2 regions of the Flavobacterium qiangtangense genome follow, and region 1 is predicted to be linked to the other one. Evidence: riboswitches for the same ligand, from Rfam matches in the RefSeq annotation. Region 1 holds a riboswitch; the other holds the start of a gene.

Region 1 (16,399 bases):
AGTATATTTTGGGATCAACGAATTTGTAACTATTTCAGATAATTTGGAAGAAATTGCAAACACCTTCGAAAGCATCGAAAAAGGAAGTTCTGTTGCCTTGAAAGAATTTATGGCCAATGCCAAAAGCAATTATGACATCGCCATAAAAGATTTGGTTTACAGACCCGGAGTTTCTCCCTTGGAACTAATTACTTTGGAAACCGCGAAAAAAGTCAGTCAATTTTTCGGAACTATTTCAAAAGATGTTAGAATCAAATTCAAGAATAAAAAGCTCATTCAAATATTAGAATTTCCGGTTTTATTTCTCGGAGCAAAACCTTCTGATACGCCATCGTTTTATAGTTTTATGAACTACGCTGATTTTGGGATGGGAACTTGGCATCCAAAAAACGGAATGTATTCGGTGATTTTAGCGTTGGAAAAATTAGCAAAAGAACTTGACGTTGAAATAATTACAAATGCAAACGTCGAGAAAATTATTGTAATAAACGGGAAAGCCGACAGCCTTGTTGTAAATGGTGAAGTTATCGAAGCCGACATCATTTTAAGCGGCGCCGATTATCACCACACCGAAACATTGCTCGACGAACGCGATCGGGTTTATTCTGAAAAATATTGGGAAAGCAAAACTTTTGCGCCTTCTTCACTCCTATTTTATGTCGGTTTTGATAAAAAAATAGAAAATGTAGAACATCATTCATTGTTTTTTGATGTGGATTTTGACATCCACGCCGAAGCAATTTATGATAATCCAAAATGGCCTGACGAACCATTATTTTATGCCAGCTTTCCGTCAAAAACAGATTTGAATGCGGCGCCTGAAGGACAAGAAGCTGGAATTTTCTTGATTCCGATCGCTCCAGGAATTGAAGATCTTCCCGAAATTAGAGAGATATATTTTGAAAAAATTATGACTCGTTTTGAGAAATTGACACAGCAAAATTTAAAAAATAATGTTATATTTAAGGAATCGTTCTGTGTGAAAGATTTTATAAAAGACTATAATTCTTATAAAGGAAATGCTTATGGAATGGCTAATACGCTCTTTCAAACAGCATTTTTAAGACCGAAACTGAAAAGTAAAAAAGTCAAGAATTTATATTTTACCGGACAATTAACGGTTCCCGGACCTGGTGTTCCCCCCGCTTTGATTTCTGGAAAATTAGTATCAGAATTGATTCGCAAGGATAGATCATAATAATATTGCCATTTCAAACTACCACCAATGAAAGCTATTTTTGACACAATTTCTTTTGAATGCAGCCAGAATGTGACGAAGTCATACAGCACATCTTTCGCCTCGGCTGTAAAAATGTTAGCGCCGAGCATTCGCCAAGACATTTATAATATCTATGGATTTGTGCGTTTTGCTGACGAAATTGTGGACAGTTTTCACGATTATAACAAAGAAAATTTGTTTGAACTTTTTGAGCAAGATTTTTATCGCGCTTTAGAAAATAAAATTAGCTTGAATCCCATTTTAAATTCGTTTCAGCATACGGTTAGAAAATACGATATTTCATTAGAATTGATTGACGCTTTCTTAAAAAGTATGAAACTTGATTTGGTTAAAACAGAATATAAAACGACTGAAGAATACCAAGAATATATTTATGGTTCGGCCGATGTTGTGGGCTTGATGTGTCTGAAAGTTTTTGTAAAAGGTGACGAAGCAAAATATGAAGAATTAAAGAATGGCGCGATGAAACTGGGTTCTGCGTTTCAGAAAGTAAATTTCTTAAGAGATTTGAAAGCCGATTTTGAAGGATTAAGTCGCACTTATTTTCCGAATACGAATTTGAATCAATTAGACGAAATTTCAAAACAGCAAATTATTGCTGAAATCGAAGCTGATTTTGCTTTAGGTTACGAGGGAATTTTGGGTCTTCCGCTGGAAGCTAAATTTGGCGTTTACACGGCTTATGTTTACTATAAAAAATTATTGTCTAAATTAAAAAAGACACCTTCCGCTGAAATTAAAAACGCAAGAATCAGGGTTCCAGATTATGAAAAGTTTGGTCTTTTTGCCAAGTGTTATTTCAGTTATAAATTAAATATTATCTAAGTTATGTGGATTCATATATTGGTATTTTTCCTGACGTTTATTTTTATGGAATTTATGGCTTGGTTCAGCCACAAATACATCATGCACGGATTTATGTGGCATTTTCACGCCGACCATCACAAGAAAGACCACGATTCTTGGTTTGAAAGAAACGACGCTTTTTTCATCATTTATGCCGTAATCAGCATTGGTTTTTTTCTGCTTTGGCGATATGATATTTTTGAAATTGGTTTGGCAATTGGCCTTGGAATTTTTGCTTACGGATGCGCTTATTTTATGGTTCACGATATTTTCATCCACCAAAGATTTAAAATGTTCAGAAATGCTGATAATCCTTACGCGAAAGCGGTCAGACGTGCGCACAAGATGCACCACAAACACACGGGAAAAGAAGATGGAGAATGTTTTGGGATGCTCGTTGTTCCTTATAAATATTTTAGAGAAAGTTTCAAAAGCAAAAAGCCAATTGCTAAAAAAAATACCGCAGATTCACAGATTTAATCAACTTGGAATAATTAAGAAAACAAAAAAGCGTCTCGAGAAATCAAGACGCTTTTTTCATAACCAAACCAACCTAAATTTTATTGCGGAACCATTGCTTGCAACGGTTTCAATTGTTCTAAATCAATATTTGATTTTTTTAAAATGGATAGCATTGTCATAATCGACGCGGGATTCATATCGTCTCCCAAAACTCTTACGACTGCAAAACCAGCTTCTTTTTTATTTGCAAAAAGAACAAATTCGTCAATGGCATTGTCTTCGCCCACGAAGTAAATGGCGCCACCTTCTTTACCAGAACTCACTTTCATCAATTCTTGATACTTTGGGTCTTTTAGAATTGTTTGCACTTTTGCTCTTTCAGTTTCAAATTGTTTCAAATTCGTGCTATCTGATTTGAAAGCCAGAATATTCATTTTCTCTAAAGTTTCTAACGCTTTATTTTCTTCTGGAGACAATTCTGTTTTTTTCAATTGTAAAATTCGGGTTGACAAATCAACAGCAATAAAATCTTTTGATTCTGTGCTTTCCACGAAATACTTTTGAAGCGTTGGTTCTGAATTGCAACTCATTAGCGTCAAGCTCAATCCAATTGCAAGTAATGCTACTTTTTTCATCTCTAAATTATTTTGGACCTTTTGAGCCTTTTGTTCCTTTTTTCAACGCATCGCCACCCGGAAGATTCATTTTTTCTGTCAACATCGAAAGCTCATTCAAGTCAAAATTTCCTGTCAATGACATCAAAACCGTTTCGTCTTTTCCGCCACCTTCGATGAACATTAAAAGTTCTTTTACTTTCGTGGAAGTTGCACCAGATTTGACATAAATCTTGATGTTTTTTCCTCCGTCGTTTACGCGCATCAATTCTTCGAGCGCGGCAGTTTTTAAATATTTTGTGGATGTGGCTTTCATGTCAGCGGTTAACTTTGGGCTTGAAGTCACAAACACTTTCAGGCTTTCCAGTTTTTTGACCAAGTTCATATATTGCTGGGCATCCTTGTCATTTGATTTGACATTCCCCATCATTTCGAACATTTTTTTGCCAATTACCACTGCTGTTACACCATCTTGGCCGTCGTACTTATCAAAAGCACTTTGCCCAAAAAACAACGATGGCATAAAAGTCAAGACGAGTGTTACTAAATACTTTTTCATTTTCTTTTTATTTTAAATTGTCTGCTTATTTTGTAAAGTCACCAAGACTCGCCAAATCAATATCTCCTAATAATGAGATCATTACTGTTTCTTCTCCTTTTTCATCGCCACCTTCAATAAACATTAAAAGTTCTTTCACTTTTGAAGCGCCGTTTCCTGATTTCACATAAATCTGAACATTCTTACCTTTGTCATTCACTCGCATTAATTGCTCTAAATTTTCTTTTTTGCGATATGCTTCAAAAGTAGATTTCATGTCAGCCGCAGCTTTGATGCTTGAAGTGGAAAACATCTTGAAATTCTCGATGTTGTTTGCCAAATCCATGTATTTCGCCACAGCTTTATCTTTAATGTCAGCTTTAATTCCGCCAAGCATTTCAAAGGTTTTCTTGTTTACAACCACCGAAGTGATGTTTTCTTGTCCGTCAAATTTATCAAAAGCCGCTTGTCCAAAAAATAATGTTGGAACTAAAGCTAAAACCATGGTAACTATAAATTTTGTCATTTTTTCTAATTTTTAAATATTAATTCTTTTGATTCTTGGTACTCATTAACGTATTCCATACTCTGAACGCCTACATTCACATTTTTTGACAACAGATTCAAGGCTTTTTGGGTTTCCTCAAAAGCTTTTTGAGGATCATCATACGTTCCTAAATCTTGATTCTGGTTCATATTATAATTGTAAAAAGTAAACATCCCAAGCAAAACAACAATCGAAGCTGCAATTGATAACCACGCCACATTTCGTTTCGTAGTTTGTAGTGGAATCTTTCGCTCAAACTTTTGCTCTTTTGCCGATGAGAAATAGCCAAACATTGCTTTATACTGGTCTAGATGCTGCGCAACATCATTAGACGAAAAATAAACTTTTAGTTCTTTTTCTTCAGCAATCGTTGTTTCTCCCTCAAAGTATTTTTCTAATAAATTTTCTATTCTATCTAATTCCATAGCTGTGTGTTTTTGTCATAAATTCTCTAATTGTCTTCCTTGCTCTTGAAAGCGCGACGCGAACCGCGGTTTCATTCATGTCCATCATTTTGGCAATTTCTTCAAATTCATATTGTTCGATATCCCTGAATTGAACAATCATTCGTTGTTGTTCTGGGAGTTCATTTATTATTTTTTCGACCCAAGTCAAACTGTCAGAATCTTCAAGTTGCTGTTGCATCAAAGGCGTTCGGTCAGTAAAATGATTGTGGACGATTTGCAGATTGCTGGCTCGTTTTGATTTTAATTGGTCCAGACAATAATTTTTAGTCATTGTCATCGCAAAAGCTTCCACACTATTGTATTTATCCAAACCTTGTTTTTTGTCCCAAAGTTTTACCAAAACTTCCTGAGTGGCATCTTCCGCTTCCTCCGTACTCACCAGCAAACGCTTGGCAAGTCTAAAGACTTTATCCTTAAAAGGAGTGATGAGATTGACAAACTCAAGTTGGTTCATTTGACGGTTATTGGTCGGTTATATTAGAAAGACGAGGCACAATACTTTTTGTTACAAGAAAAAATATTTTTTTGAAACTAAATGCCATAAATTTACGTTAATATTTATTCTGACCAATAAGAACACCAAGAATGAAAAAGACTTTTATAATCACAATCGCACTATTTATAGGGATTTCCACATTTTTTTCGTGCCAAGATGACCTTGACGATATTGAAGTTCCTGCGAGTCTTCAAGTACGAGATTTTATTTGGAAAGGATTAAATCTTTACTATTATTGGCAAGAAGATGTTCCAAATTTGTCAGACGACCGTTTTTCTGGTCAAGCCGAATTGAATACTTTTCTGCAAGGATACGCTTCTCCAGAAACATTGTTCCAAGAATTAAGATTTGAACCAGGACAAACCGATAGATTCAGTGTAATGTATAGCGATTATACTGCGCTGGAAGGAGTTTTGAGTGGCGTAACCACAAATAACGGCGTCGATTATCAATTAATCAGAAAATCAGAGGGTTCCAATGATGTTGTGGGCTGGGTTCGATATATTATTCCAAATTCTGATGCTTCGACCAAAAACATTCAGCGTGGCGATATATTTTATGCTGTTGATGGTACCGCTTTGACCGTTGACAATTATCGAACTTTATTAGGAAGTCAGACTTACACTTTAAATCTAGCCAATTATGACAACGGAAACTTTACGCCAAACGGCGAATCGGTTTCTTTGACCAAAACGCAGTTGTCTGAAAATCCAATTTTATTGAGCCAAGTTTATGATTATGCGCCAAAAAAGATTGGTTATTTGATGTACAACGGATTTTACAACGAATATGACGGACAATTAAATGCTGTTTTTGGGCAATTTCGTTCACAAGGAATAACTGACTTGGTTTTAGATTTGAGATATAACGGAGGCGGTTCGGTTCAAACTGCAACATATTTGGCAAGTATGATTACCGGCCAATTTGACGGTCAGGTTTTTGCAAAACAGCAATGGAATTCTAAAGTAGAAGCGCATTTTTCTCAAAATAATCCGGAGAATTTAATCAATAGATTTACAAGTTCTATTTCTGGAGTTGGCGCCATCAACAGCTTAAATTTAACGAAAGTCTATGTCTTGACCACCGGAAGCACGGCTTCTGCAAGCGAATTAGTCATAAACGGATTGGCTCCTCACATTCAAGTTATCAAAATTGGAGAAAAAACAATCGGGAAAAATGTGGGCTCGATTACCTTATATGATTCGCCTACTTTTCAAAAATCGGGAAGAAGTTCTCGACATAAATATGCGATGCAACCCATTTGTTTTAAAGTCATAAATTCTGATGGTTTCGGGGAATATCAAGATGGAATTGACCCAACAGGAACTCCTTTGGAAGAAGATTTAGGAAATTTGGGACAATTAGGCGATGTAAATGAACCTTATTTGAGCAATGCAATTAGTCAAATTACAGGAAACGGCAGAATTAAATCGCCAGCTCCGTTAAAATCCTTTGCACGACTGAAAGACAGAAAAGCATTGCAACCTTTTGGGAATGAAATGTATCTGAACGAGATTCCGTTTGAATCTTTAAATATCAAGTTTTACGAAAATCAATAAAAAAAGGCTTCCGAATTGGAAGCCTTTTTTCTGATTGAAAATTGAAACTAAAAACTAATCGTTGAAATAAAATCCAGCCGGAGTTACACCAACAGTGTATTCTTTTTCAAGGCTTCCTGTCAATGAATAAATGTAAACTTTTCCGTTTGAACTGTAATCTCCCGCGTCTCCAACAAAGATTTTATTGTTTTCAACTGCAAAGCTGTACACGCCGTAAACACCTTGAGAAGTCGTGCTGAACAATGGTTGGGTTGGTAAAGTTGCATTTGTCGTTTTCACGAAAATATCAGAATCTACCGTATAATACATTTTATTGTCTTCAATTACCAAGTTTGAAGGATGTTGTCCTGCTGGAAAAGCGTAGCTAGTATTTTGGTTTCCGTTTAAGTTAATTTGGTGCAAAGCTCCAGGTGTTTCGTCGTTTGTCCAAGATGCTTTTCCTGCACATAAAACGTAAAGAACGCCATTTTCAATTTCCAAAGAATTTGGAACATCGCCTACAGCAATCGTTGAAGTCACGGTGTTTGTTGAAGCAGAAATCACAGAGACAGAATTACCGTAACCATAACCGCCTTGGTGCGCCACATACAGTTTATTATCTTCTTCAATGATTCTTTCTGGACCTTCAACAACCGGAATTGTTGCTGTAACCGCATAAGAATTTAAGTCTAAAACAGCTACATAATCATCGGTTGCAACACCGCCGTCGCCCCAGTTTGTCACGTATCCTTTTCCGTTTGCAAACGCAATATATCTTGGATTGCTCAATCCTGTGGTAATTGTAGCAAGCGTTTCAAAAGTATAACGATTTACCACTTGAATGCTGTTTGAACCGTTTAAAACGATAAACGCTTTCTCATCGTTAAAACCAATATCTTGACCTGTATCGCCCAAAGTCGTTGGATTTACCGTAGAAAAAATTTCGTTTTGTTGTGTTGCAAAATCATTTGAAATATAAGTAACTTCAGAATTTCCTGCTAAAAAATTTCCTTGGTTTAAAACCAAAAACCCATTGTCATAAGCGCCTAAAGGCAATTGTGGTGCTTTGTCATCGTCAGAATTACACGAAACAAAAAATACGGCACCTGTTAAAGCAACTAAAAATAATTTGCTGAACTTCATTGTATTAAAAATTAAAGGTTAGATTCACAGAATAATTTCGCCCTGGCAACGGACGATTTAAGGTACTTTGGTAATTTTCATTCCAAAGATTTAAAACTTCAAAACCAAGGTTGGCAGTTTTGAAAAAAGTATAATTCACACCCACATTTGAAACCGAATATCCATCAAGAGTATACGCATTATCCGATGAAGTAAACACTTCTCCGTTAAATAAATATTGATAATAAGCGGTAAAATTTCCAAAAGAATACGAAGCCGAAGACGTCAATTTATGATACGGAACGTAAATCAATTGCTTGTCTAATTTCTCGTCTTTTGAAATCGTGTACGCATACGAAGCATTAAAATCGAAAGTGTTTTTGCCAAAATTTTTGTTCCAATTTAAATAGCCTTCAGCGCCATAAGTTTCCACTTTTGCAACATTATTTGGTGTCCAAATTCCACCAGTTCCTGGTGACCAACGAAGCATATCGTCGATTTTAATGTAATATCCAGTTGCCGAAAAAGTGAATTCTCTATATCTAAATTCATTTCCAATTTCTGCCTGATACGAACTTTCTGGATTCAAATCTGCGTTCCCGCTTCCTTGCCAGTACAAATCGTTAAACGTTGGAATCCTAAAATTTCGTGACGCATTTAATTTAACCGTATAAAATGAAGCTATTTTGTAATTTGTTCCAAGAGAAAACAAAACCGGACTTTCATAAGTATTGGTCAGCTCTTTTCTCACCGATATTTCATATAAAAATTTATCTGAAACGGAATGTTTGAAAAGCAATGTTCCTGCGCCAATTTCTCGCGTAGTTTCTTGAATATCCGAACCAAAACCTTTGGTTTGATTGTATTCAAAAATAGAATTAATAGAAATATTTTCGCTCAGATTAAACGCCAAATCATACTTTGCGATGGCAGTTTCGGCTTTTCCGTGCGTGAAAAAATCAGCCTGCGCATTTTCAAAGTACTTATAGTTTTCACTGATAAATGCGACTTTCAGCTTAGACGTAAATTTGCTGTAAAGTCCAATCCATTCCAGCATATTTCGAGTATTCAAATCTTGATATTTACTTTTTGAAACTGCATTTATGGTTCCTGAAAAGTGTCTTTCGCTATCAAAAACTTGGCTATAAAGCTTGAAAATATTGGAGTCATTTAATTTATAACCTGCAACAACATTGACGCTCGTATTATAAAATTGCCCATTTTCGTTTTTCTTATTGGTGTCTAAAAACTCATAATCATTATCAGAAGAATTTCTGGAAACGCTCGCTTGAACCGAAAATTTTCCATCAGAAACATCTACTTTATAATTTCCACCAAAAGTGTTGAAACTGCCATAATTCAAACGAAGTTCGTTATCAAAATGATTGCTGAAACTTATATTATTATTTAGGTGAATGCTTCCGCCAATGGCGCTGCTTCCATAAATCGAGCTTCCTCCACCCGCTCTGACTGTGATATTGTTAAAATTCCGAGTAGTCAAAGTGTTGAAATCCGTCTGTCCGTTTAACTGCGAATTGATGTTGATTCCGTTCCAAATCACTGCAGTTTGTTGTGCCGTCGTTCCTCTAAAAGACGGCGAAGAAACCATCCCAAATCCGTTTTCTTTGAAATAAATTACGGTGTTGTAATTCAGCAAAGAAGTCAGCGATGATTGATTTTTGTTGATGATGGAATCGTTCAGTTTTTGAACCGACTGAGAATTAGAGTAATTTTTTAATTGCAAATCAGAAATTTCGACAACCTCCAAAGTGCGGATGCTGTCATTCTGTGCCAAAGCGAATTGGCATGCAAAGAAAATAGAAACTAAAAACAGCTTTTTAAAAGTCATAATTTCCGAAACCTTTTTCCCGAAGGTTTGATAATTGTTAGAAAAAAGGCAGGTCTCCTGGCTTGCGTCTTGCTGTTTACCTTCCCATTCGATTTTAGAATTTTGATTTTAGATTTTAGATTGAATCTAAAATCTAAAATCTACAGTCTAAAATTAGAACAGTGGTTTTGTAGATAACAGCGAGCTTTGTAGCTTACAGTTGCGGGAACAGCTTTGGTTTTAAACCAAATTCCCTTTTAATGTGATTTCTAAAAATGTAAATCACAACCTTAATTCGGGTGCAAATATAGCAGATTAGATTGAATTTTTATCGAAAATGTATTTATTACAACCAAATCATTTAAAAAATTATCAATAATTAATTCTGACATTTGTTCTTTGTAAAGCATAACTTTTATCTTTGCGCACTCCACAAATACCTTTTTATGAAATTATTTCTCTCAAAATATTCGGTTTTCCTGTTTTTAATCTTTGCCGTAAGCTGTAAAAAAAACGAGGGAAATCAAGCGGTTTCCAATCAAAAAATTGAAAATTCAATTCAATATGCAAAAGGTTTGGAAATCTATAAATATGATGGATATTCAGTTGTAAAAGTTTCACATCCGTGGCCGGAAGCGGAGAAAGGATTTTCGTATGTCTTGCACAAAAAGGATGTTACAGTGCCAGATAGCTTAAAAAATTATACCCAAATTCAAGTTCCGATAAAGTCGATTGTAGTCACTTCAACAACGCACATTCCTTCGTTGGAAACGCTGGGCGTTGAAAACACACTTTTAGGTTTTCCAAATACCAATTATGTTTCTTCCGAAAAAACGCGAGCTTTAATCGATGCTAAAAAAGTCAAGGAAATCGGTACAAATCAAAGCTTAAACACAGAAGTTTTGATTGATTTAGCACCCGATGTCATCGTTGGTTTTAGCATCGACAATAACAATAAAACCTATTCCAACTTAGAACAAAACGGTCAAAAAATAATTTATAACGGAGATTGGACGGAACAAACGCCACTTGGAAAAGCAGAATGGATTAAGTTTTTTGGCGCTTTGTATGGCTTGGAAGAAAAAGCCGACGCTGAATTTAAAACCATTGAAAAAGAATATAATGATGCTTTGGCTTTGGCCGAGAAAACGACTTCAAAACCAACCGTGTTCAGCGGCGCGATTTATCAAGACAAATGGTATTTGCCAGGCGGAAAAAGCTGGGCTTCGTTGTTCATAAAAGACGCCAATGCAACGTATCTTTGGGCGACAACTCCAGAAACCGGAAGCCTTTCTTTATCATTTGAAACGGTTTTGGAAAGAGCTGAAAACGCTGATTTTTGGATTGGTCCAGCACAATTTACAACTTTGAAAGAAATGACAGATACCAACCCAAATTACAAGTTTTTTAAAGCTTATAAAAACGGAAATGTGTATTCTTTCAGCAGTAAAAAGGGAAAAACAGGCGGTGTTTTATATTATGAGTTGGCACCAAATAGACCAGATTTGATATTGAAAGATTTGATAAAAATTATGCATCCGGAGATTTTGCCTGATTATGAATTATTCTTTTTTGAAAAATTAAAATAGAAGTGACCGCAGATTCGCAGATTATTAAAAATTATAATTATTTCGAAAATCTAAAATAAAATCTGCGGTAGAAAAAAATGAGCACAAAAAAAAACAATATTATTTTCATCGGATTGCTGGTTTTTCTGGCAGTTTGTTTCTTGCTGAACATCAGTTTGGGTTCGGTAAAAATTCCGGTGGATGATATTGTCAGTTCCCTTTCTGGCGGTCAGGCGACTAAAAATTCTTGGGAAATAATCATCTGGAATTACCGACTTCCAAAGGCGATTACTGCAATTTTAGTGGGAATGGGATTGTCAATCAGCGGATTATTAATGCAAACTTTATTCAGAAATCCGCTTGCTGGGCCAGATGTTTTGGGACTAAGTTCTGGAGCAAGTTTGGGCGTGGCTTTTGTCATTCTTGGCGCAGGATTTATGCCTTCGTTTTTGAGTGAATTTTTTCTTTCTGCTTATGGAATGGTTTTGGCATCCATCTTGGGAAGTTCCTTGGTTTTACTGGCCGTTTTAGTGGTTTCGCAAAAGCTTCGGGATACAATGGCAATTTTGATTGTCGGCTTGATGTTTGGCAGTTTTGCAAACGCAATAATTGGCGTCCTCACCTATTTTAGTTCTGCCGAAGAATTGCAAAAATTCACTTTTTGGTCACTCGGAAGCCTAGGAAATCAATCCTGGAACAACATTTTGATTTTAGGAATCACTTGTTTCATCGGATTATTTTTGAGCGCGATTTGTATAAAACCCTTAAATGCGTTGCTTTTGGGGGAACGTTATGCCAAAAGTTTAGGAATAAATTTCAATAAAACACGATTGTTAATCATCATCGCAACCAGCATCTTAGCCGGAAGCATTACCGCTTTTGCAGGACCGATTGCCTTCATTGGTTTGGCCGTTCCGCACATTGCAAAAATGATTTTCCAAACCAGCAGTCATTACATTTTATTTTGGAGTACGTTGCTCTTGGGCGCAATTGTTTTGCTGATTTGCGATACGATTGCTCAAATGCCTGGAAGCGATTTCACGTTGCCAATCAACGCAATTACGTCAATTATCGGAGCTCCGATTGTCGTGTATTTATTAGTCAGAAAACGTAAATTTATGGTCTGATGAAAAACAAAATTATACTTTCGGCAGTAAAATTAAGCACAGGATATTCTTCCAAAAAAGGCAAGAATGTAATTGGTTCAGAAATTAATTTGGAACTAAAATCCAAAACTTTAATCTCGTTAATTGGCGCCAACGGAATCGGGAAATCGACGTTGCTCAGAACCTTGACTGGTATTCAGAAACCGCTTTCAGGCGAAGTTATTTTGAACCAAAAAAATATAGACAGCTATAATCAGAAAGAATTGGCGCAACAATTGAGCATTGTTTTGACCGAAAATCTTCCGCCGAGCAATTTGACTGTTTTTGAATTAGTCGCACTCGGCAGACAACCTTACACCGATTGGATTGGGAAATTGACTCCAGAAGATATTTCAAAAGTAAACGAAGCCCTTTCTTTGACGCAAGTCAGTCATTTGGCGACCAAAAAACACTTTGAAATCAGCGACGGACAATTACAAAAAGTGCTGGTAGCGAGAGCTTTGGCACAAGACACGCCTTTAATAATTTTAGATGAACCAACAACGCATTTAGATTTGGTTCACAAAGTATCACTGTTGAAATTATTAAAAAAATTAGCTTCCGAAACCAACAAATGTATCTTGTTTTCAACGCACGATTTAGATTTGGCCTTGCAGTTAAGCGATGAAATGATTGTCATGAATTCCGAAAAAACGGTGATGGATTCTCCGGAGAATTTGATTGAAAATGGCATTTTAAATTCTTTGTTTGCAGACGAAATGATTTATTTTGACAAAGAAAAAGCCAAATTTATTCTTAAAAACCTTTAGAATAAAAATCGCTTCCGCTATCTTTATGAACATAAACGACTTTGCGATGAAACGAATTTTACAATTATTTTTGATATTTTCTGCTTTTGCAGGTTTTGGCCAAATTAATGTTGAAGTGACTTCAAACGGAATTAATCCAAATCCCGTTACCGGAACGCTTCCCGCTATGACCGACGAGCGATTTATTGAGTTGACGCAAATGTGGGCTCCAGAATTTTCGCGCGGTGAATTTGACATAACTGAAGTCACAGAAAATTCAATTACAATCGATGCTTTTCGCGACAACGCTTTTTTGTACAGAAATAAAGGCGAAACATTTTTTCACAAAATAAAGTACCAATTAAAGGTTTCAAAAAATGGAAACTCTTACACTTCTTCGTTTAAAATCTTAGAAATTTATGCCAATAAAGTACTTTTAAAATCCACAATTTCTGATTATTTTTTATCAAACGAAAATTTAAAAGAAGGTTTTGAAGAAGTAAAACCAACGCTGGAAAGGTCGGTGAATATCATCTTAAATTCGTTTGACAGCTATTTAAAAAACACCAAATCTTAAAGCTCAATCTGTCTTTTTGCTTCACCAATTGCAAAAGCTACCGAGTTTGCCAAGTTATAACTTCTGACCAAAGGCGAGATTGGAATGCTGAGATGATTTTCGAACAGAGCCAAAACTTCTTTACTTAAACCAACTGATTCTTTTCCAAAAACCAACCAATCTCCATTTTGAAAATTCTCTTTCAAATATGATTTTTCGGCATGTGAACTAAACAGAAAAACACGCGATTTATCCGGAATTTGTTGCATCCATTCGCCAACATTTTGGTACTCTTTCCAATCTAAATGTACCCAATAATCCAAACCAGAACGTTTTAAATTTTTGTCAGTAATTTGAAATCCGAATGGATGAATTAAGTGGAGACGATTCTCTGTTCCCACACAAAGACGGCCGATGTTCCCTGTGTTATTTGGTATTTCTGGTTCAACTAAAACGATATTGAGCATTGATTTTGGTTTTATTTTTTGGATAAAATTTTTATTATTTTTTGTCTAAATCTCTAAAGTTTCAACTTCCTGAACTTCTCCCGATTTTAAGTCGTTTAAATGTATGTTTCCTATTCTCACACGAACCAATCTTAAAGTTGGAAAACCAACTGCGGAAGTCATTTTGCGCACTTGCCGAAACTTCCCTTCATTTAAAGTAACCGAAAGCCAGCTTGTTGGGCCGTGTCGTTCGTCTCTAATTTTCTTGGAACGTTCTGCGAAATTTGGATTATCAATTTTAAAAGCGTCACATTTTCTTGTGATATATTTTTTTCCGTCGAAGCCGATTTCCACACCTTTTTTTAAACTTTCAATCGCTTCGTCAGTAACAATTCCGTCTACTTGCACATAATATTCCTTGCTTACTTTTTTGCCTCTGACGATTTCGCTCATCATTCCGTCGGTCGTTAAAAGCAACAAACCTTCCGAATCTTCGTCGAGTCTTCCGATGGCCATCGTGCCTTCTGGAAAATTGTGAAGTTCTCCCAAAAGTTTTTTCTTGCGTTTCAATTCATAAATAAATTGGCTCAGATAGCCATAAGGTTTATGAATTAAAAAATGCTGGTGCGACATAAATTGTTTTTTGCAAATTTACTATTATCCTTTTAAAACACGACACAATTTAAAGCAATGTTAAACCAGTAGCATTTAAGTTTTTATAGCTGTAACTTAACAATATCAACTAAAAAATAACCAATTATGTCATCAGAAAAAGATCAAGATTTAAACGACAAAAAGTGGAACGGACAGCAAACGGAAGCAAATAAAGACGTGAACGAAGGATTTAGCGGAAAAAATATTCCGGATGATTATGATCCATCGAAAGGGAAATTGAAGCCAGAAACTGAAAAAGATGAATCTGGAGAAAAGGAAACCGTTAAGCGCGCCCGCGACGTGGACGATTATGACGCTGAAGCAGAAACTTCTGGCGAAGGAATTAAGTCGCAGAAAAACCCAGAAAACCGAGATAAAAACTCAGATTCTGATCCAAATCGATATCCTTCTGGTCATCCTGAAAATGAAAAAGACCGCGGAAATATGGATTTAGATGATGAATAAATAAAAAAAACAGGCTCGATTGAAGCCTGTTTTTTTTTGTTTTTATGTGTAGATTAAAATTAATCTTCCTCTTTGTCAAATTCAATATTTGCATGAATTTTTATTTCATCCCCGACGATTAAGTTTCCTGTTTCTGTTCTATCATTGGTCAAAATTCCGAAATCGTTTCTGTCTATTTTTCCCGAAATCTCAAAACCAGCTTTCATCTTCCCGAAACCATCTTTGGCCTGACCGCCAAATTCTACGTCAAGAATAACTTCTCTAGAAACACCTTTTATCGTCAAATTTCCATACAATTTATAATCGTCTCCTTCTATTTTTTCTAATTTTGAAGAAGTAAAATTAATTTCCGGAAATTGATCGGCATCTAAAAAATCCTTTGACTTGATATGTTCGTCGCGCTCAATATTATTGGTATCAAAACTATAAACATCGATGGACAGCGAGATTTCTGCGGTCTCAAAATTATCTGTGTCGGTCGTCATTTTTCCGTTAAAAATCTTGAAAGCGCCAGAAATTTGAGAGATAAGCAAATGCCTAATCTTAAATTCAATACTGGAGTGATCTGGGTCAATTGACCATTGAGTAGTAAAATTCATAACTTTTTTTGATTGGTTTTCTTCAACTTAAAGTTACACTTTCATAATCTCAAATGGTTAACAATCAGCGTGAATTGTTTGTTAAAGTTTAAACGCGGTTATAATCGCCTTTCCAGTTTTTAATGCTTTTTTTGATTTGAGTTCCCGATAAATTTTCTGAAATAGTTCTTTGAATCAAATCGACAAGTTCTTCATCAGGCGCAAAACGAAGCGCAAATATCTGCGAATCATTCAAGTTGTTTTCTAACAATTCTAATCTTTGACTGGTCAATGTAAAATAACGGTAACGCAGTTCTAATCGCACGATTCTGTTTTGCAAAATCAACGAATAATGCTGGCGTAACATAAATGCAACCCAAATAATCAAAGCGATTAATGTGGCAATAAATATCCAGATTGCTCGCTGATCTTCGCAAGTTGAAGCAAAATAAATACTTATTCCGAGTAAAATTAGCGTGATCGGATAAAACACAAAATGGTGCGGTGGATAAAACCGAATATGATTTTCTAAGTTTTGCT
Region 2 (16,399 bases), on a different contig from region 1:
CCGAAATAAAGCCTCCTTTGTTTTCTAAAACATCTTTAAATTCTTCAAAATCATTCACTTCCGTGATATGCGTATCTCTATAATTTAAAGCTTTATTGAATAAATCTCCTTGGATCTGCTCCAATAAATCATTCACATAATTTACAATTCCGTCTTTTAAAACGACTTCTTTTGTCAAAGTATCTCTTCTGGCAACTTCAAAAGTTCCGTTTTCTAAATCTTTTGGACCAACAGCAATTCTAACCGGAACTCCCTTTAATTCCCATTCTGCAAACTTAAATCCTGGTTTTTGAGTCGTTCTATCATCAAATTTAACCGAGATCTTTAATTTTTTGAACTGCGTAACTAAAGTATGTGCTACTTCTGAAATCGCAGTAAATTCTTCATCGGTTTTGTAAATTGGAACAATCACAATTTGAATCGGAGCTAAATTTGGAGGTAAAACCAATCCGTTATCATCAGAATGCGTCATAACCAAAGCACCCATCAAACGCGTTGAAACTCCCCAAGAAGTTCCCCAAACATATTCTTGTTTTCCTTCTGCATTAGCAAATTTCACGTCGAATGCTTTTGCAAAGTTTTGACCTAAGAAATGCGAAGTTCCTGCCTGAAGCGCTTTTCCGTCTTGCATCAAAGCTTCAATACAATAAGTTTCTTCCGCGCCAGCAAAACGTTCAGTTTCTGTTTTTAATCCTTTTATAACTGGAATTGCCATAAAATTTTGGGCAAAATCAGCATAAACATTCATCATTTGTTCAGATTCTGCAATGGCTTCTGTTCTTGTAGCGTGAGCCGTGTGACCTTCTTGCCATAAAAACTCGGCAGTTCTCAAAAATAAACGCGTTCTCATCTCCCAGCGAACCACGTTTGCCCATTGATTAATTAGCAAAGGTAAATCTCTGTAAGATTGCACCCATCCTTTATATGTTGACCAAATAATTGCTTCACTTGTTGGACGAACAATTAGCTCTTCTTCTAATTTGGCATTTGGGTCAACCATCAATTTTCCAGGTTTATCCGGATCATTTTTTAATCTATAATGAGTTACGATAGCACATTCTTTTGCAAAACCTTCTGCATTTTTCTCTTCGGCCTCAAACATACTTTTGGGCACAAATAGCGGAAAATAAGCATTTTGATGTCCGGTTTCTTTGAACATTCTGTCTAATTCTGCTTGCATCTTTTCCCAGATTGCATAACCGTAAGGCTTGATGACCATACAGCCTCTAACCCCAGAATTTTCGGCTAAATCTGCTTTAACGACCAATTCGTTATACCACTTGGAATAATCTTCTGATCTTTTTGTAAGGTTCTTACTCATATTGAATAATTTGGCACAAATATTGTTTAACTTTATTTAACTAAATAGTTTCAGCAAAACTAACTATTTTTGTATTGTCCAACAATTTAAATTGCTCTAGATATGAAAACTAATTACTTTTCCAGCAAATCAGCCTCCATTTATTCATTGATTGGACTGCTGACCATTGTTATGACGTCTTGTTCGTCATATCAAAATACGACTCATGACTCTGACGGTATTTATAACAATCCTCAAAGAGATAACGGTACTGCTCAAAACAACAACCAAAATTCAGGTTATTTCACATCACTTCAAGATGATCCTGAGTTTTTTACCGATACCGAAAACTATAGCTCAACTTATGGCGACGAAGCGCGCGACACCGTTTATGTAACCGAAACTGGTTATGGTGGCTGGGGAAGCAATCCTGAAGGTGTAACTGTTAATTATTATGACAACGGTTGGGGTTATAATAATTGGTACGGACCAGGTCTCGGCTGGGGCTGGGGAGGTTGGAACAGCTGGTATGGTGGTTGGGGTTATGGTGGCTGGGGTCTTGGTTGGGGCTGGAACAGCCCTTACTACGGTGGCTGGGGTTACGGTGGCTACGGATATGGTTATGGAGGCTGGAATAATTGGTACGGAAACGGCTACTACAATAACTATAACAGAGGAAGAAGCAACTACGCGAACGGAACACGAAGCAATTATGCAAACAGAAATATTGCCGGAAGAAGTAATGCTTCAAGATCTATCAATAATGGACGAAGCAGAGAAAACTACAACGCCGAAAGAAGAAGTTCAAGCACTACCTATTCGACAAGAAATGTAAACCGAGCTTATAACACAACAAGAAATAGCGCAACAAGATCTAATAGTTATAACACAACTAGAAATTCGGCGAACTATAATAACACTGCAACTCGAAGCAATTCTAGTTACAACACGCAAACAAGAAGCAATTCTACTCGCAGTCAATCAGTTGCTCCATCAAGATCATACAGCGCTCCAAGTTATTCTGGAGGAAGATCAGGTGGTGGCGGTTCGTCTGGCGGTTCTGGCGGTGGCGGAGGAAGGTCCGGCGGTGGCGGAGGCGGAAGAAGATAATTTTTGAATCCATAAATAAATGCCTATGTTTTGACTTAAAAGTACGAGCATGGGCATTTTTATTAAATACAAACAAAGTTTTAATTTATGAAAAAATATATTTTATTGGTCATCACAGGCCTTTCGTTACATTCAATGAAAGCCCAAGATATTTCTGATGCAATGCGATATGCTCAAGACAATTTAACCGGAACCGCCCGTTTTAGAGCAATGGGTGGCGCATTCGGAGCGTTAGGTGGTGATTTTTCATCCTTAAATGTAAATCCTGCGGGTGGAGCCGTTTTTACTACAAATCAATTCGCCGTTACAGCAAATACAAATACTTCCAAAAATAATTCCTCTTATTTTGGGACTAAAACAAGTGACAAAGAAAATTCTTTCGATTTAAATCAATTGGGTGCGATTTGGGTTTTTACAAATACAAACGAAGAAAGTAACTGGAAAAAATTAACTATTGGAGTAAATTACGAAAACACAAATAATTTTGACAATCGTATTTATTCTCAAGGTTTTAACCCTAATAATTCTGTTTCGCAATATTTTTTAAGCCACGCCAATGGTTTGCCACTAAACACAATTACTTCAAATAATTTTGGCGCGTTGAATTATTCAAACCAACAAGCTTATTTTGGTTATGAAGGATTTTTGATAAATCCAGTTACTGACACCGGAAGCAATACTCAATATATTTCGAACACGCCTTCTGGAGGAAATTATTACCAAGAAAATTTCACAACCACATCAGGTTACAACGGAAAGATGTCCTTCAACTTCGCGACACAATATAAAGACCGATTTTATTTTGGTCTAAATTTGAACGCGCACTTTACAGATTTGGTGAAGAAATCAAGTTTTTATGAAGATTATCTCGACACGCCAGGAAGTTCAACAAGCACCGGCATTCAGTCTTTGCGATTTAACAACGAGCTTTACACTTACGGAAACGGTTTTTCATTCCAAGTTGGAACAATTGCAAAAGTGACGAACGAACTTCGATTAGGAATTTCTTACGAATCGCCAACTTGGTACCGATTGAACGATGAAACGTATCAAAATCTTTCGGTTTATTGCGCAGATTGTCCAAATGGAACCGATATTCTTGTTGAACCAACAACTTACAATACCGTTTATTCGTCGTACACTTTAAGAACGCCTGGAAAATACACCGGAAGTTTGGCTTATGTCTTCGGAAAACTAGGATTAATCAGCATTGATTACACCATGAAAGATTACAGCAACACAAAATTCAGCAATCCAGATAATGAAAACTTCTTGAGAAACGACAACCTCAGCGCTACAAATAATGATTTGAATTCGCTATTGGATGTTACTTCAGAAATTAGAGTTGGTGCCGAAGCAAGGGCAAAACAATGGAGCTTCCGCGGAGGATATCGTTTTGAACAAAGTCCTTACAAAAACGGAAATACGATCGGTGATTTACACGGAATTTCGGGTGGTTTAGGTTACAATTTCGGAAGAACACGACTTGACGCCGCATATTCTTACTCAAAACGAGACACGCAGCAAGCCTTTTTTTCACAAGGATTGGTTGACACAGCAAATATTGAATCAATAAATAACAATGTTTCATTGACATTATTATTTGATTTGTAACTATTTTAAGTCCGAAAAATTCTAAAAAAGCCATCTGTTTTCAGGTGGTTTTTTTTATGCGCCAAACTTATACTTTGGGATTTTTTTATGATTTTCAGTCATTATCTTTGCGCCAAAGTTCTTTACTTATTTCAATCAAGAAAAACGGTCTTCGGTTTCAATCGAGGTTAATAGGGAATCGTGTGAAATTCACGAACTGTCGCGCAACTGTAAGTAGCCCAAAAAGTTTTTATCAATAAAATCCACTGAAACAGTACAATTTTGGGAAGGAAGATAAAAATGCTACAAGTCAGGAGACCTGCCTTTTTTTATTTGACAATACTTTCGCGGTCTAAAGTTTTTGGTTTAATTTCTATGGAAGAAGTGCGCCTTCACCAAAAAAACTATTCCTTTTTTTCTTCGTAAATATTCTGATTTAAGAACAACTTTTCAAAAACAAACTTGGCTTTTCCCAAGCCACACAACTTTTTACCGTCAATGAATACCAAAACAAACGCAACTATTACAGCCATTGGAGGCTTTGTTCCAGAAACTATTTTAGATAATAAAACCCTCGAAAAAATGGTTGATACTTCCGACCAATGGATTACTTCCAGAACCGGAATCAAAGAAAGAAGGATACTTTCTGACAAATCATTAGCCACTTCAGATATGGCCGCTTTTGCCATAAAAAACCTCATCGAAAACTCAGATATTGAACCGTCAGAAATTGATTGTTTAATTTTAGCCACTTCCACTCCTGATCACATTTTAGCGCCTACTGCAAGCATTGTTTGTGAAAAAGCAGGCTTAAAAAACGCTTGGGGATTTGATTTAAACGCCGCTTGTTCCGGATTTTTATACGCACTTTCTGTTGGGGCAAGTTTGATTGAAAGTGACCGTTACAAAAAAGTTCTGGTAATTGGCGCTGACCAAATGAGTGCGATCGTAAATTATGAAGACAGAAATACGTGCGTTCTTTTTGGCGACGGAGCTGGTGCAGTTTTGCTTGAACCAACTTCTGGTGATTTAGGCGTAATTGACAATATTTTTAAAACCGATGGAAACGGAACGCAATTTCTTTCTGTTCCAGCCGGAGGTTCCCTTTTTCCTGCTACTGAAGAAACTGTGGCTAATAAAAAACATTTTGTTCATCAAGACGGAAGAACGGTTTTTAAAAATGCTATCAACGGAATGAGTTCTGCTTGCAAAGAAATTATGGAACGCAACGAATTGGTTTCAGAAAAAGTAGATTGGATTATTCCGCATCAAGCGAATTTGAGAATTATTCAAGCTGTAAGCGATACCTTAAATTTCCCAATTGAGAAAGTAAAAATCAATATTGAAAAATACGGAAACACAACGGCGGCAACAATTCCGCTTTGTCTCTGGGATTTCAAAGATGATTTTAAAGCCGGACAAAATATGCTAATCACAGCTTTCGGCGCCGGATTTACCTGGGGAAGCACATATTTAAAATGGGGAAATTTAAGACCAAAAAACAACTAACAAAATGACTTTAGAAGAAAAAATAAACGCAGCAGAAACTCACATTTTTAAAGCAATATTCCCAAATACAACCAATCATTATGACACCTTATTTGGTGGAAACGCGATGCAATTAATGGACGAAGTGGCGTTTATCACCGCAACACGTTTCAGTCGTCAAAGAGTTGTTACGGTAAGCAGTGACAGAATTGATTTTAAAAAACCGATTCCGTCCGGAACTTTTGCTGAATTGATTGGAAAAGTAACTCACATAGGAAACACAAGTATGCAAGTTCACGTAGAAATCTATGTCGAGAAAATGTATTCTCTGGAAAGAGAAAAAGCCATCACCGGAAACTTCACGTTTGTGGCAATTGATGAAAACAAAGAACCAGTTTCAATCATAAAATAAGTTATACTGCAGATTCGCATTTTAAATTTAAAATCTGCGAATCTGTGGCAACTTTTACTCCTTCAAATACGATTCTTTTTCCTCTAAAAATTCGAGTTTTTTTCCTTTTGTTCTGAATTTACTTTTGATAGAAATTCTTCCTTTTTCAATATCTGGAGCAAAGGTAAAAAAATGCAAATGCGGACCTGAAGACCAACCAACGTTTCCGCTTAAGGCAATTTTATCGCCGGTTTTTATTGAATCTCCTTTTTTTACCATAGCTGAATTTGTGTCAATGTGCGTATATTCCGCAAATGTTCCGTCTTCGTGGTAAACTACAATGAAATTATTCTTTTCGGCGCATTCTTTTTGCACGCAATTTCCTGAGTTTTTGTCTTGAACATCGACGACAATTCCGTCGCGGGAGGCTAAGATTTCAGTTCCGATGGGCATTATGAAATCTAAGGCAAATTCGTTTTGGTGCGAAATAGTTCCGTTGTAACCCTGCCCTATTAAGTATTCTTCTCCTTTATTATAAGGAAGTTCGTATGGGAAATTGATGTCGTATTTTCTTAAATCGATGTTGCCAAGAAAAAAGGAACTTTGGTATTTGAAAGATACTTTTTTGGTTTTGTCAATGACTGTCAATTCTGTTACCGCAAACTTTTTTGTTTGCGCTGGAACTAGAACAAATGCCTTTTTTAAACTGCTTTTCATATTCACCAATTCGGTTCTGATGACGACGGAAACTGGGCAAAATTCATTATTATCGGCGTAAACAATTGTTTTTCCGTCGACAAATTCTCGATAGACTTGAACGTCTCTTTTTTGTGCGAAGAGGGAAATTTGGAAAAAGAGAAAGAAAATTAAGATTTTGGTTTTCATATTGTAAACGTAAAGATTAGGAAGTAAATATCAAAAATCATGCTGGGAAATTGTGAGAATTTTAAACATTGGATTACTTAAGTTTTAGCCTAATTTTTGTCATTCCGACGAAGGAGTAATCTCCGCGACGTGATTCAGCAACTGATTGTTTGTATCGAAAATGGTACGCGGATTCAAACGGATGACGCGGATTTTTTCGCGGATTCTAATTCATTTTTTAACGAAAACGAAGTTCACGCAATGGTACAAAAGTTTAAAAATGGTACTATCGTTTTTCAATAGCCCCGATTGGCGGCAGTAGCTTTTTTTGATTTTTCTTCAAAAAAACTACTGCAGAAAGCGGGACGAAGTTTAAAAAATGCGTTGGCGATTGTGCTTCGGGAAAAGAAAAAGCTGATTTTAATTGCCAATTATGTTAGAAAGAATACAAATAGAAAGTGAAACTGGCGGGGTTTGGAGAAAAAAGCTTAATTTTGCACTCCAATTTACAATTCTATGAGAACCAAGACGTTAAAGAAAAACAAGATTAATGTAATCACTTTAGGGTGTTCTAAAAATGTTTACGACAGTGAAGTGCTGATGGGACAATTGCGTGCCAGCGGTAAAGATGTTGAGCATGAGGCGCCTGCGGAACGTGAGGGCAATATTATTGTGATTAATACTTGCGGTTTTATTGACAATGCGAAGGAAGAATCTGTAAATATGATTTTGAATTATGTTGATAAAAAAGAGCAAGGAATTGTTGATAAGGTTTTTGTAACTGGATGTTTGTCTGAACGTTACAAGCCAGATTTGATTAAGGAAATTCCGAATGTGGACCAATATTTTGGGACTACCGAATTGCCAGGATTATTGAAAGCGCTTGGTGCTGATTACCGCCACGAGTTGCTTGGAGAGCGTTTGACAACGACTCCGAAAAATTATGCGTATTTGAAAATTGCGGAAGGTTGCGACCGTCCTTGCAGTTTTTGCGCGATTCCGTTGATGCGTGGAAAACACGTTTCGCAACCGATTGAAAAATTGGTAAACGAGGCGAAAGGTTTGGCTAAAAACGGCGTGAAAGAGTTGATTTTAATTGCTCAAGACTTGACTTATTATGGTCTTGATTTGTATAAAAAAAGAAATCTTGCTGAATTATTAGAGAATTTGGCAGCAGTTGAAGGCATCGAATGGATTCGTTTGCATTATGCGTTCCCAACTGGATTTCCGATGGATGTTTTGGATTTGATGAAGCGCGAGCCAAAGATTTGTAATTACTTGGATATTCCGTTGCAACATATTTCTGATTCAATTTTAAAGTCAATGCGAAGAGGAACGACTCAGGCAAAAACTACTAAGTTGATTAACGAATTCAGAGAAAAAGTGCCAGAAATGACGATCAGAACGACCCTGATTGTGGGCTATCCTGGAGAAACTGAGGAAGATTTTCAGATTTTGAAAAACTGGGTTGAAGAAATGCGTTTTGAAAGATTGGGCTGTTTTGCTTACTCTCACGAAGAAAATACGCACGCTTATTTATTGGAAGACGATGTTCCGGCAGAAGTAAAACAACAGCGCGCGAATGAAATTATGGAAATTCAATCTCAGATTTCTTGGGAATTGAACCAAGAGAAAATCGGGAAGACTTTCCGTTGTATTATTGACAGAAAAGAAGGCGGTCACTTCGTTGGAAGAACTGAATTTGATAGTCCAGATGTGGATAACGAAGTTTTAATTGATGCTACAAAAGCGTATTTAAAAACGGGGGAATTTGTAAATGTAAAAATCACAGATGCTGCTGAATTTGATTTGTATGGCGAAGCAGTTATTGAAGAATAAAAATATAAGGAGTTTCTGTTGAAGCTCCTTTTTTAATTAAAATTAGCGCCATTTTCTTTTTGGCTTAAAAATTGTTAAGTTTGTTTTATAAATTTTATGGGCATGACTAAATTATTTTATATCTCAGTTTTATTTTTAATGTTTGGCATCACTGACGGCTATTCGCAATACGGTGGCGCTTATAACAATGGTTACAATAACGGCAGGCGATCAAATATTGACCGCTCCATTGGTAACGATGCGCCAAGAACTAACAAAGAGAAACCTCAAGATTACGCAACGGTTTATACTGATTATCTGACAAAAGAGTTGAAATTGGATGGTTTACAGCAAGCTGTTGTTAAATCTGCAGTAAATGATAACAAAGATGCGCTGGAAGAAATCTACAAAATGGACATAGCTTATGTGGAGAAAAGAGATAAGGCTCAGGCAATTAACGATAAAATTGCATCGAAAATAAAGAAAGTACTTTCTAAAGAACAAATTGAAAAGTTCGACAAATTAAAGGAAGATGCTGAAAAGAAAGCGATGAAAAATTAAAGTACCAAAAGCCCTGATTCTTTCAGGGTTTTTATTTGCTTTCCATACCAAAATAGTTCAAAATCTTCTAATTCAGAATTTTCATAATCTGCTTTTATTTCCTGAAAAGTGTAGGTTTTTGTATTTGATACCGAAATTTTAGACAATATTTCTTGCAACCAAATTCCTTGTTCTTTGCTGGTTTGGACATCAAATTGTTCTTTTTTTGAATGAAAATCTAAAGTCGCCATTTCCCAAGAATTCCCTTTTTTTGATTTTGTAAAAAAAGAAACTGTCGGTTTATTTCCAATCCAAACTACTTTTGCTGACGATTTTGTATTAAAATCTTCTTCTTCGTGAATTGCATTGTAGATGTAATCGCTCGGCACTTTTGTACGTGGTACTTTAAACTCAAACCAATCTTGCAGTGGAAAATCAAAACAGATTCCGTGCATATAATTGAACAACGATTTCTTTAATCCAAAGCTGAATTGATCATGATCAGTTCCGGTTTTATCAATGTGGATGATGTCATTATTTGCGAAAGTTCCGATGTTTTCTGTTTCTTTTAAAACTCCGAATTTCTCTGGATACATTCCAACCGGACTGTGCGCTGTCATTGCAAATTGATGCCAAAAACCAGATTGCAAAATTCCGATTTCAAATAATTGTCGCACCATTTCAAGCGAATCAATCGTTTCTTGTGAAGTTTGCGTAGGAAATCCATACATTAAATAAGCGTGAACCATGATTCCGGCTTCCGTGAAATTCCGGGTAACTCTTGCCACTTGAGCCACGGTCACTCCTTTTTGAATTAATTCTAATAATCGATCAGATGCAACTTCCAAACCTCCAGAAATAGCGATACATCCTGAAGCTTTTAGCAACAAACACAAATCTCTGGTGAAACTTTTTTCAAAACGAATATTCGTCCACCAAGTCACTGTCAATTTTCTGCGCAGAATTTCTAAAGCCAGCGAACGCATCAAAGCTGGTGGCGCCGCTTCATCCACAAAATGGAATCCATTTTGGCCCGTTTGCTCGATTAATTCCTCCATCCTATCGCACAATAATTTGGCGGCGACTGGTTCATAAACTTTTATATAATCTAAGGAAATATCGCAAAAAGTACATTTTCCCCAATAACATCCGTGTGCCATTGTGAGCTTGTTCCAGCGACCATCACTCCACATTCTGTGCATCGGATTTACGATTTCAATAACCGAAATATACTTGTCCAAAAGCAAATCAGAATAATCTGGAGTTCCAACTTCTGACTGTTTATAATCTCTTTTTGTGGAATTATTTTTATAAACTATTTTATCATTTTCAAGGAGAAATGTGCGTTTGAATTCTCCGTAATTTGCATTTTGAACATTAGAAATCAATTCTTCCAAAGGCACTTCTCCATCGTCAAGCGTAATAAAATCAAAGAATTCCATCACACGAATGTCTGCTAACGAGCGTAATTCTGTATTTGGAAAACCACCTCCCATCGCAATTTTACTCTTCGGAAAATGTTTCTTGATAAATTGTGCACTTCTGAAAGCACTGTATAAATTCCCCGGAAAAGGAACTGAAAAACAAACCAATTCTGGTTGTAAATCGCTCATCTTCTCATTCAAATTTGATAATAAAATATTGTCAATATAGGTCGGTTCGCCTTGCAACATTTCATAAAGTTCATCAAAAGAATTTGCAGAACGGCCCATTCTTTCAGCATATCGGCTAAAACCAAAATTTTCATCAACACATTCTATGATCAAATCTGAGATATCTTCCAGGTACAAAGTGGCCAAATGCTTGGCTTTGTCCTGAGTCCCCATAGTTCCAAAAGCCCAATCGAGTTCTTCCAATTGAGAAAATCGAGAAGCTTCTGGCAGGAAATCTTCTTGGCAAATCAAGTGCGAAAGCGTCGGATTTTTTCCTTGTAAAAACAGCATTACCGAATCAATCGTCTTGAAATATTCTTCTTGCAAAGCCAAAATTCGCTTGGCATTTTCTGATTTTTCCAAAGGATTTTTCTCCGCTTCGGCAAACAAATCTATCAAGCCATTTTTTGAAAACAACGACAAAATTACTTCAATTCCCAAATCAGATTGGAACGAAGAAACATTTTTTGTGTTTAAAAAACCTTTGATGTAAGCCGTCGCCGGATATGGCGTGTTCAGCTGTGTAAAAGGTGGCGTGATGAGGAAAACTGATGTCATTGTTTTTAATCAAGTCTGCAAAATTACTTCATATTTTTGACGAAGTTGCGCATTTGCTGATTTTTTTGGATTTGTCAGCTCATTTTAAATGCCTTACTTTGCATTATCGAAATTTAAGCTACTTTTTAAATTATGAAATCAATTATTCTCAGCCTATTTTTATTCTTATCTATTTCGGGATTTGCACAAAAAAAGAAGGAAATTCGGTTTTTATATGCCAAAAATCCTTCTGATATTACCTTTACAATTTCTCCAGACAGCACGCGCGCCTCCTTCTCCATCAAGACATTTGGCGGAATCATGAACATGCCCACAGATTCTGAAACTTCGACTTATTTTGGATTCAGCCACAGAAAAGCAACTACCATTCGTTCCTTGCCTTCTGTAACTCTGGAAGAATATTACGCGAATCCGTCGCAATATATTTTAAGCCAGCGAATTTATTTGATTGTTCCTTTTACCGATAAAATTTTTGCCATTTGGAAATGCAGTGTCCTTGGTGCAAAATAAAAAACTCCTGATTTCTCAGGAGTTTCTGTTTTAAATATGTTTTTAGAATTCTTCTTTCGAATAAAATTCTTCAATCGTTTCTTCTCGAATTTGCTGTTCTTCTTTGTATAGATTTTTTAGATATTTCGCCATTGCAAAAAACATAATGACGATTAAAAAGAAGATTGTTGCCACAAAATAAGCGTTTCCTAATTCAATCGAAATCATTCCGGCACCAATTCCATCGCCCATCGAAGAAATTGAATTGATATCACCCGAAGATTTAATCATAATTCCGTAGGCTAAAAGAAAAATAAATCCGATTGTCGAGAATATAATATGAAAAAGTGCTTTCTTTTTTGATTTTGTAAACGATATGATTAAGCCCAAAAGTGCCATCAATAAAGGAACTACCATAATTACAAAAAATAAAACCTTCGCCATTTTTTCGTCTTTCGTGCTTTTAGAAAGGTCAGATAAATTTCCAGCTTCTTCCTCGCCATTTTCAGTTACAATTGGTTCGCCATCTTCAGAAATCGAATCGGTTTCCGTTTTGGTATCGAACATATCTTTACCCATTTTTTCCTTGATGGTTTTCGCCATTTCACTTTTTTCCATCTTATCTTTCACGTCGTTTCCAATCACATAATCGAATCCGGTAACTGAAACCAGTTCGGTCGTATTACATTTTATGGTCAAAAACGGAAAAAAGAAACAGATGATAATGACTGTATAACTTGGGATTGGGAGTAAGTCAGAGATTATTTTTAATGCTTTCATAGTTTGTTGAAATTTTGCTCAAACTTACTATTAAAATCTTATTCTGTAAATAGTTATGCCTGTTTTTTTTTAACTAAAAACAAAAAAGACTGCCAAATTTCTGACAGTCTTTTCTGTAAAAATCATTTCGATTTCTTTTTAGAACTTTTCTTAGATTTCTTCGGCTTCTTTTTCTTTTTGCCCAAATCAATTTTACCCTTAATTCGTTTTTCAGCTTCATTAACTTCTGAATCAGAAGTATAATTTATCGAATGAAGTTTCGCATTTTTGATTTCTACCAAAGCTTTTTTAAATTCCATTTGAACTTCTAAAAGAATGGCTTTTTTGACCAAAATCTCTGCTTTATTGATTCCTTTTATAGTCAAAGCAAAATCAATCAGTTTTTGTGCTTCTTCAAAATCTTCGTTTAAAATCAAAGTCTGAATATAAAAAGGATAGACTTCTAAAGCGTGAATATTTATAGCCAAAGCTTCCTGAAAATAATTCTTCGCTTCGTCATAATTCAATAATTGCTCTGCTTGAATTCTTCCATAAAGACACAAAACCATCGTGTTTTTAGCATCATAAGAAAAAGCGTAATCTAAGGATTCAATGGTTTCTTCAAGCGAATAAGGATAATTATCCAATGCCTGAAAAACGTATTTATCAATTGTTTTCATTTCGTAAATCTGTTTTTAATTTCTGGCGAATTCCTTTGTAGCTCTTTTCGATTTTATTCTTTTTGAAATCGCTTCCTGAGAAAACTCTTATCGGATTTCCACGCTGAATATTCAGTTGGTTTTCCCATTGTTTCCCAACGTGATTTTTGAGCTGTTGCAAAGTTTCACCTTCTAATTTTTTTAGTAATCGTTCTGTTGCCAGTTTTTTGTTTTGGTGTTGCGAACGGCTGTCCATCGCCACAACTGCAATTCCGGTTGGAATATGCGTTGCCCGAATCGCCGAACTCACTTTGTTCACATGCTGTCCTCCCGCTCCTGAACTTCGCATTGCTTGATATTGAATATCATTTTCTGAAATCTCTGAATTCTTTTGTTTTTCAATTTCAAAGATCCCGATAAACCAATTCTTGCGTTTGTGCATTTTGCGAAATTGGCTTTGACCAATCCATTGAATTGTACCCAACCAAGAATTTGCAAACTCTTCGGCATTTTTTCCTTTGACAGAAAGCGTTGCCGTTTCCACAGTTCCGTTTTCTGAACCCGTTTCTCTTTGCAATACAACTGTTTCCAAGGTTTGTTCTTGCGCTTCTTCCAAAACTTTTTTTAACACTTGGGCGACAACCCAAGTGCATTCTGCAGGTCCGCGACCCGCTGTTATCTGAATTATTTTTTCCATTTTTCTTTTACTTTTAACGATCCATTCTCACGATTTTTGGCGTGAATGTTCCAAGTATTTCTACCAATTCTGTCTGATTCGCCATCACTTTTGTAATGTCTTTGTAAGCCATCGGCGCTTCATCGATATTGCCTCCAATTAAAGTCACATCGTTTGCTTGCAAGACTTTTTTAATTTCGCTTTGCGTAAAAGTACTTTTGCATTTTGCTCTTGAAAATAATCTTCCGGCTCCGTGCGAAGCAGAATTCAAACTTTCGGCGTTTCCTTTGCCTCGAACAATGTAACCTGGCGCGGTCATCGAACCCGGAATGATTCCCAATTGTCCTTCTCCAGCTGGCGTTGCGCCTTTTCTGTGAACGATACATTCCTTGCCATTGACCATTTCTTTCCACGCAAAATTGTGGTGGTTTTCAATGTTCACAACGATTCTTTTTCCGAGTGCTTTGGCGATTCTTCGATGAATATCATCGTGACACGCTTTAGCATATTCTCCTGCCAAATTCATTGCTAACCAATATTCTTGACCGTCGTGCGTGTTCAAATCGAGCCACGCTAAATGCTGTACATTCTTTGGCAACGGACATTGTTTGGTCGCCAAATATGTGTAATGTTTGGCAATGTTTGCTCCCAAACCGCGCGAACCACTATGCGAAAGCACGGCAAAATATTCACCTTTTTCAAGCTTCCACTCGTTCAACGGACTGTCGATTTTCACAACTCCAAACTCCACGAAATGGTTACCTCCACCCGAACTTCCCAATTGCTTATAGGCTTTTGGCAAAAGACTTTTCAGCAACGGAATATCTTGAAACTCACTTTTATAAAATACTTCGTGGTCGGCTTTTGTGGCGTGCGTTTCTTTCATCCCAAATTTGGTATTGTCTTTCAAAATCGCTTGCAACTGGTGGTCTTTTCCTTTCAGAAATGAAGCAGGCAAATCAAAAATCGAAAGGCTCATTCTGCAACCGATGTCAACGCCAACTCCGTAAGGAATCACGGCATTGTCTGTCGCTAAAACCCCGCCGATTGGCAATCCATAACCAGAATGCGCGTCTGGCATCAAAGCTCCGGCTATTGAAATTGGCAATTTCAACGAATCATACAATTGAAATTTGGCTTGCTCGTCGATTTCATTTTCTCCAAAAATCGTGAACGGAACGCGCGTTGTTTTTAATTGGTGCATTCTGACTTGAACCGGCTTGATTAAACCTTCGGCGACTTTTCCCCAAGTTCCGTGGCCTTCAAATTTTTCTGGAGAGAGCAAAACTTCTTTGGCTTCCGTTAGAATTGATTCTTTTTTCTCTCTTTTTCTGTATCTATTTATTTGCCCAAGGGCGATATTTATTGAATTGTTTTTTGGAAAGCCCAATTTGATCAGGTCTTTTCCGGATAATTTATTTCCCATAAATTTTGTTGATTCTTGTTTTTTTGGCGCAGGTTTCCTCTGGTTTTTAAACAGAAATGTTTAAAAATTAAAAATGAAACGTGCAAAGTCTTTTATCCAATTTGGATAAATAAGTGAACTGACTTTCGGGAAATTTTTTGAAGTGTCTAGAATAAAAAAAAGCCCGAAACTAAATGTCTTCGGGCTTTTTCATATATCTAAAAATGTTTTTCTAAGATTGAAATAAACCACGAAGAAGCGTTGCACCAAATCTTGTTGGTGTGAAGCTTTGAACTGATGATGTAAGTACAAACATTTTTCTTCGTTTTAAAGTGTTATTAATTTTTCGTCTGCAAAGATTTAGAATAGTTTTTGAATATTCCAAATTTATTTTTGAAAAAGTCGAAAGTTTTTAAAGTTTAAAGTCATAAAGTCCTTGTTTTACGCATTAAAACGACTTGTCAACTTTCCACTTTATGACTTTTTACTTTATGACTTATTTATAAATTTATGCCTTAATTTTCTTTATTTTTACAGAAAATTTTTAAACTATGCCCACCGACTGTATCAGCTATCAAGAATCTGGTTATTTTTCTTCATTAATCAATGATTATTTAAACCAAAAACCAGACTTACAGTCGCTTTACCATCGATTTCCTACTTTAGAAAACTTTGAAAAACAGCTGGTTGAAAAGGGCGAAAACTTCAATTTTCAAGATAACTTAAACCGAAAAACATTAGTTTCTGTTTTAGAAAAACAATATGCGAATTTGAATGTTTCTGATTTGACAAATGTGAATATCAAGTCGCTTTCAAGTTCAAAAACATTCACAATTACAACCGGACATCAGCTGAATTTATTTACCGGACCATTGTATTTTTTGTATAAAATAGTTTCCGTAATTAATTTGACCAAGCAATTAAAAGGAGAATATCCTGAATATAATTTCGTTCCTGTTTATTGGATGGCGACGGAAGACCACGATTTTGAGGAGATAAATTACTTCAATTTACACGGGAAAAAAGTGCGTTGGAATACTGAAAATGGCGGACCTATCGGGAGACTTTCTACTAAAGGTTTGGATGAAGTTTTTGAA

The links. A riboswitch is a leader RNA that binds a small molecule or an ion and turns the genes downstream of it on or off. The one in region 1 is predicted to bind cobalamin.
Region 2: another riboswitch for cobalamin. It lies ahead of ACFPVY_RS14725 (beta-ketoacyl-ACP synthase III); the one in region 1 lies ahead of ACFPVY_RS08040 (TonB-dependent receptor plug domain-containing protein).

The regions. Positions count from the first base shown of each region.
Region 1 is NZ_JBHSQB010000007.1:31,427-47,825, forward strand. It holds gene ACFPVY_RS07990 (phytoene desaturase family protein) at 1-1,198, shown strand, start outside; gene ACFPVY_RS07995 (phytoene/squalene synthase family protein) at 1,226-2,065, shown strand; gene ACFPVY_RS08000 (sterol desaturase family protein) at 2,069-2,566, shown strand; gene ACFPVY_RS08005 (DUF4252 domain-containing protein) at 2,647-3,183, opposite strand; gene ACFPVY_RS08010 (DUF4252 domain-containing protein) at 3,191-3,721, opposite strand; gene ACFPVY_RS08015 (DUF4252 domain-containing protein) at 3,747-4,226, opposite strand; gene ACFPVY_RS08020 (hypothetical protein) at 4,232-4,672, opposite strand; gene ACFPVY_RS08025 (RNA polymerase sigma factor) at 4,659-5,168, opposite strand; gene ACFPVY_RS08030 (S41 family peptidase) at 5,300-6,769, shown strand; gene ACFPVY_RS08035 (YncE family protein) at 6,824-7,891, opposite strand; gene ACFPVY_RS08040 (TonB-dependent receptor plug domain-containing protein) at 7,896-9,719, opposite strand; cobalamin riboswitch at 9,750-10,006, opposite strand; gene ACFPVY_RS08045 (ABC transporter substrate-binding protein) at 10,145-11,287, shown strand; gene ACFPVY_RS08050 (iron chelate uptake ABC transporter family permease subunit) at 11,365-12,393, shown strand; gene ACFPVY_RS08055 (ABC transporter ATP-binding protein) at 12,393-13,181, shown strand; gene ACFPVY_RS08060 (hypothetical protein) at 13,228-13,737, shown strand; gene ACFPVY_RS08065 (tRNA (cytidine(34)-2'-O)-methyltransferase) at 13,734-14,183, opposite strand; gene ACFPVY_RS08070 (pseudouridine synthase) at 14,229-14,795, opposite strand; gene ACFPVY_RS08075 (hypothetical protein) at 14,922-15,281, shown strand; gene ACFPVY_RS08080 (YceI family protein) at 15,341-15,880, opposite strand; gene ACFPVY_RS08085 (DUF6526 family protein) at 15,969-16,399, opposite strand, start outside.
Region 2 is NZ_JBHSQB010000010.1:188,178-204,576, forward strand. It holds gene proS (proline--tRNA ligase) at 1-1,321, opposite strand, end outside; gene ACFPVY_RS14715 (hypothetical protein) at 1,424-2,410, shown strand; gene ACFPVY_RS14720 (OmpP1/FadL family transporter) at 2,498-4,024, shown strand; cobalamin riboswitch at 4,153-4,344, shown strand; gene ACFPVY_RS14725 (beta-ketoacyl-ACP synthase III) at 4,502-5,512, shown strand; gene ACFPVY_RS14730 (acyl-CoA thioesterase) at 5,517-5,903, shown strand; gene ACFPVY_RS14735 (M23 family metallopeptidase) at 5,958-6,767, opposite strand; gene rimO (30S ribosomal protein S12 methylthiotransferase RimO) at 7,263-8,585, shown strand; gene ACFPVY_RS14745 (hypothetical protein) at 8,688-9,125, shown strand; gene ACFPVY_RS14750 (B12-binding domain-containing radical SAM protein) at 9,122-11,314, opposite strand; gene ACFPVY_RS14755 (hypothetical protein) at 11,447-11,824, shown strand; gene ACFPVY_RS14760 (hypothetical protein) at 11,867-12,583, opposite strand; gene ACFPVY_RS14765 (hypothetical protein) at 12,706-13,242, opposite strand; gene prfH (peptide chain release factor H) at 13,229-13,918, opposite strand; gene ACFPVY_RS14775 (RtcB family protein) at 13,932-15,323, opposite strand; gene bshC (bacillithiol biosynthesis cysteine-adding enzyme BshC) at 15,854-16,399, shown strand, end outside.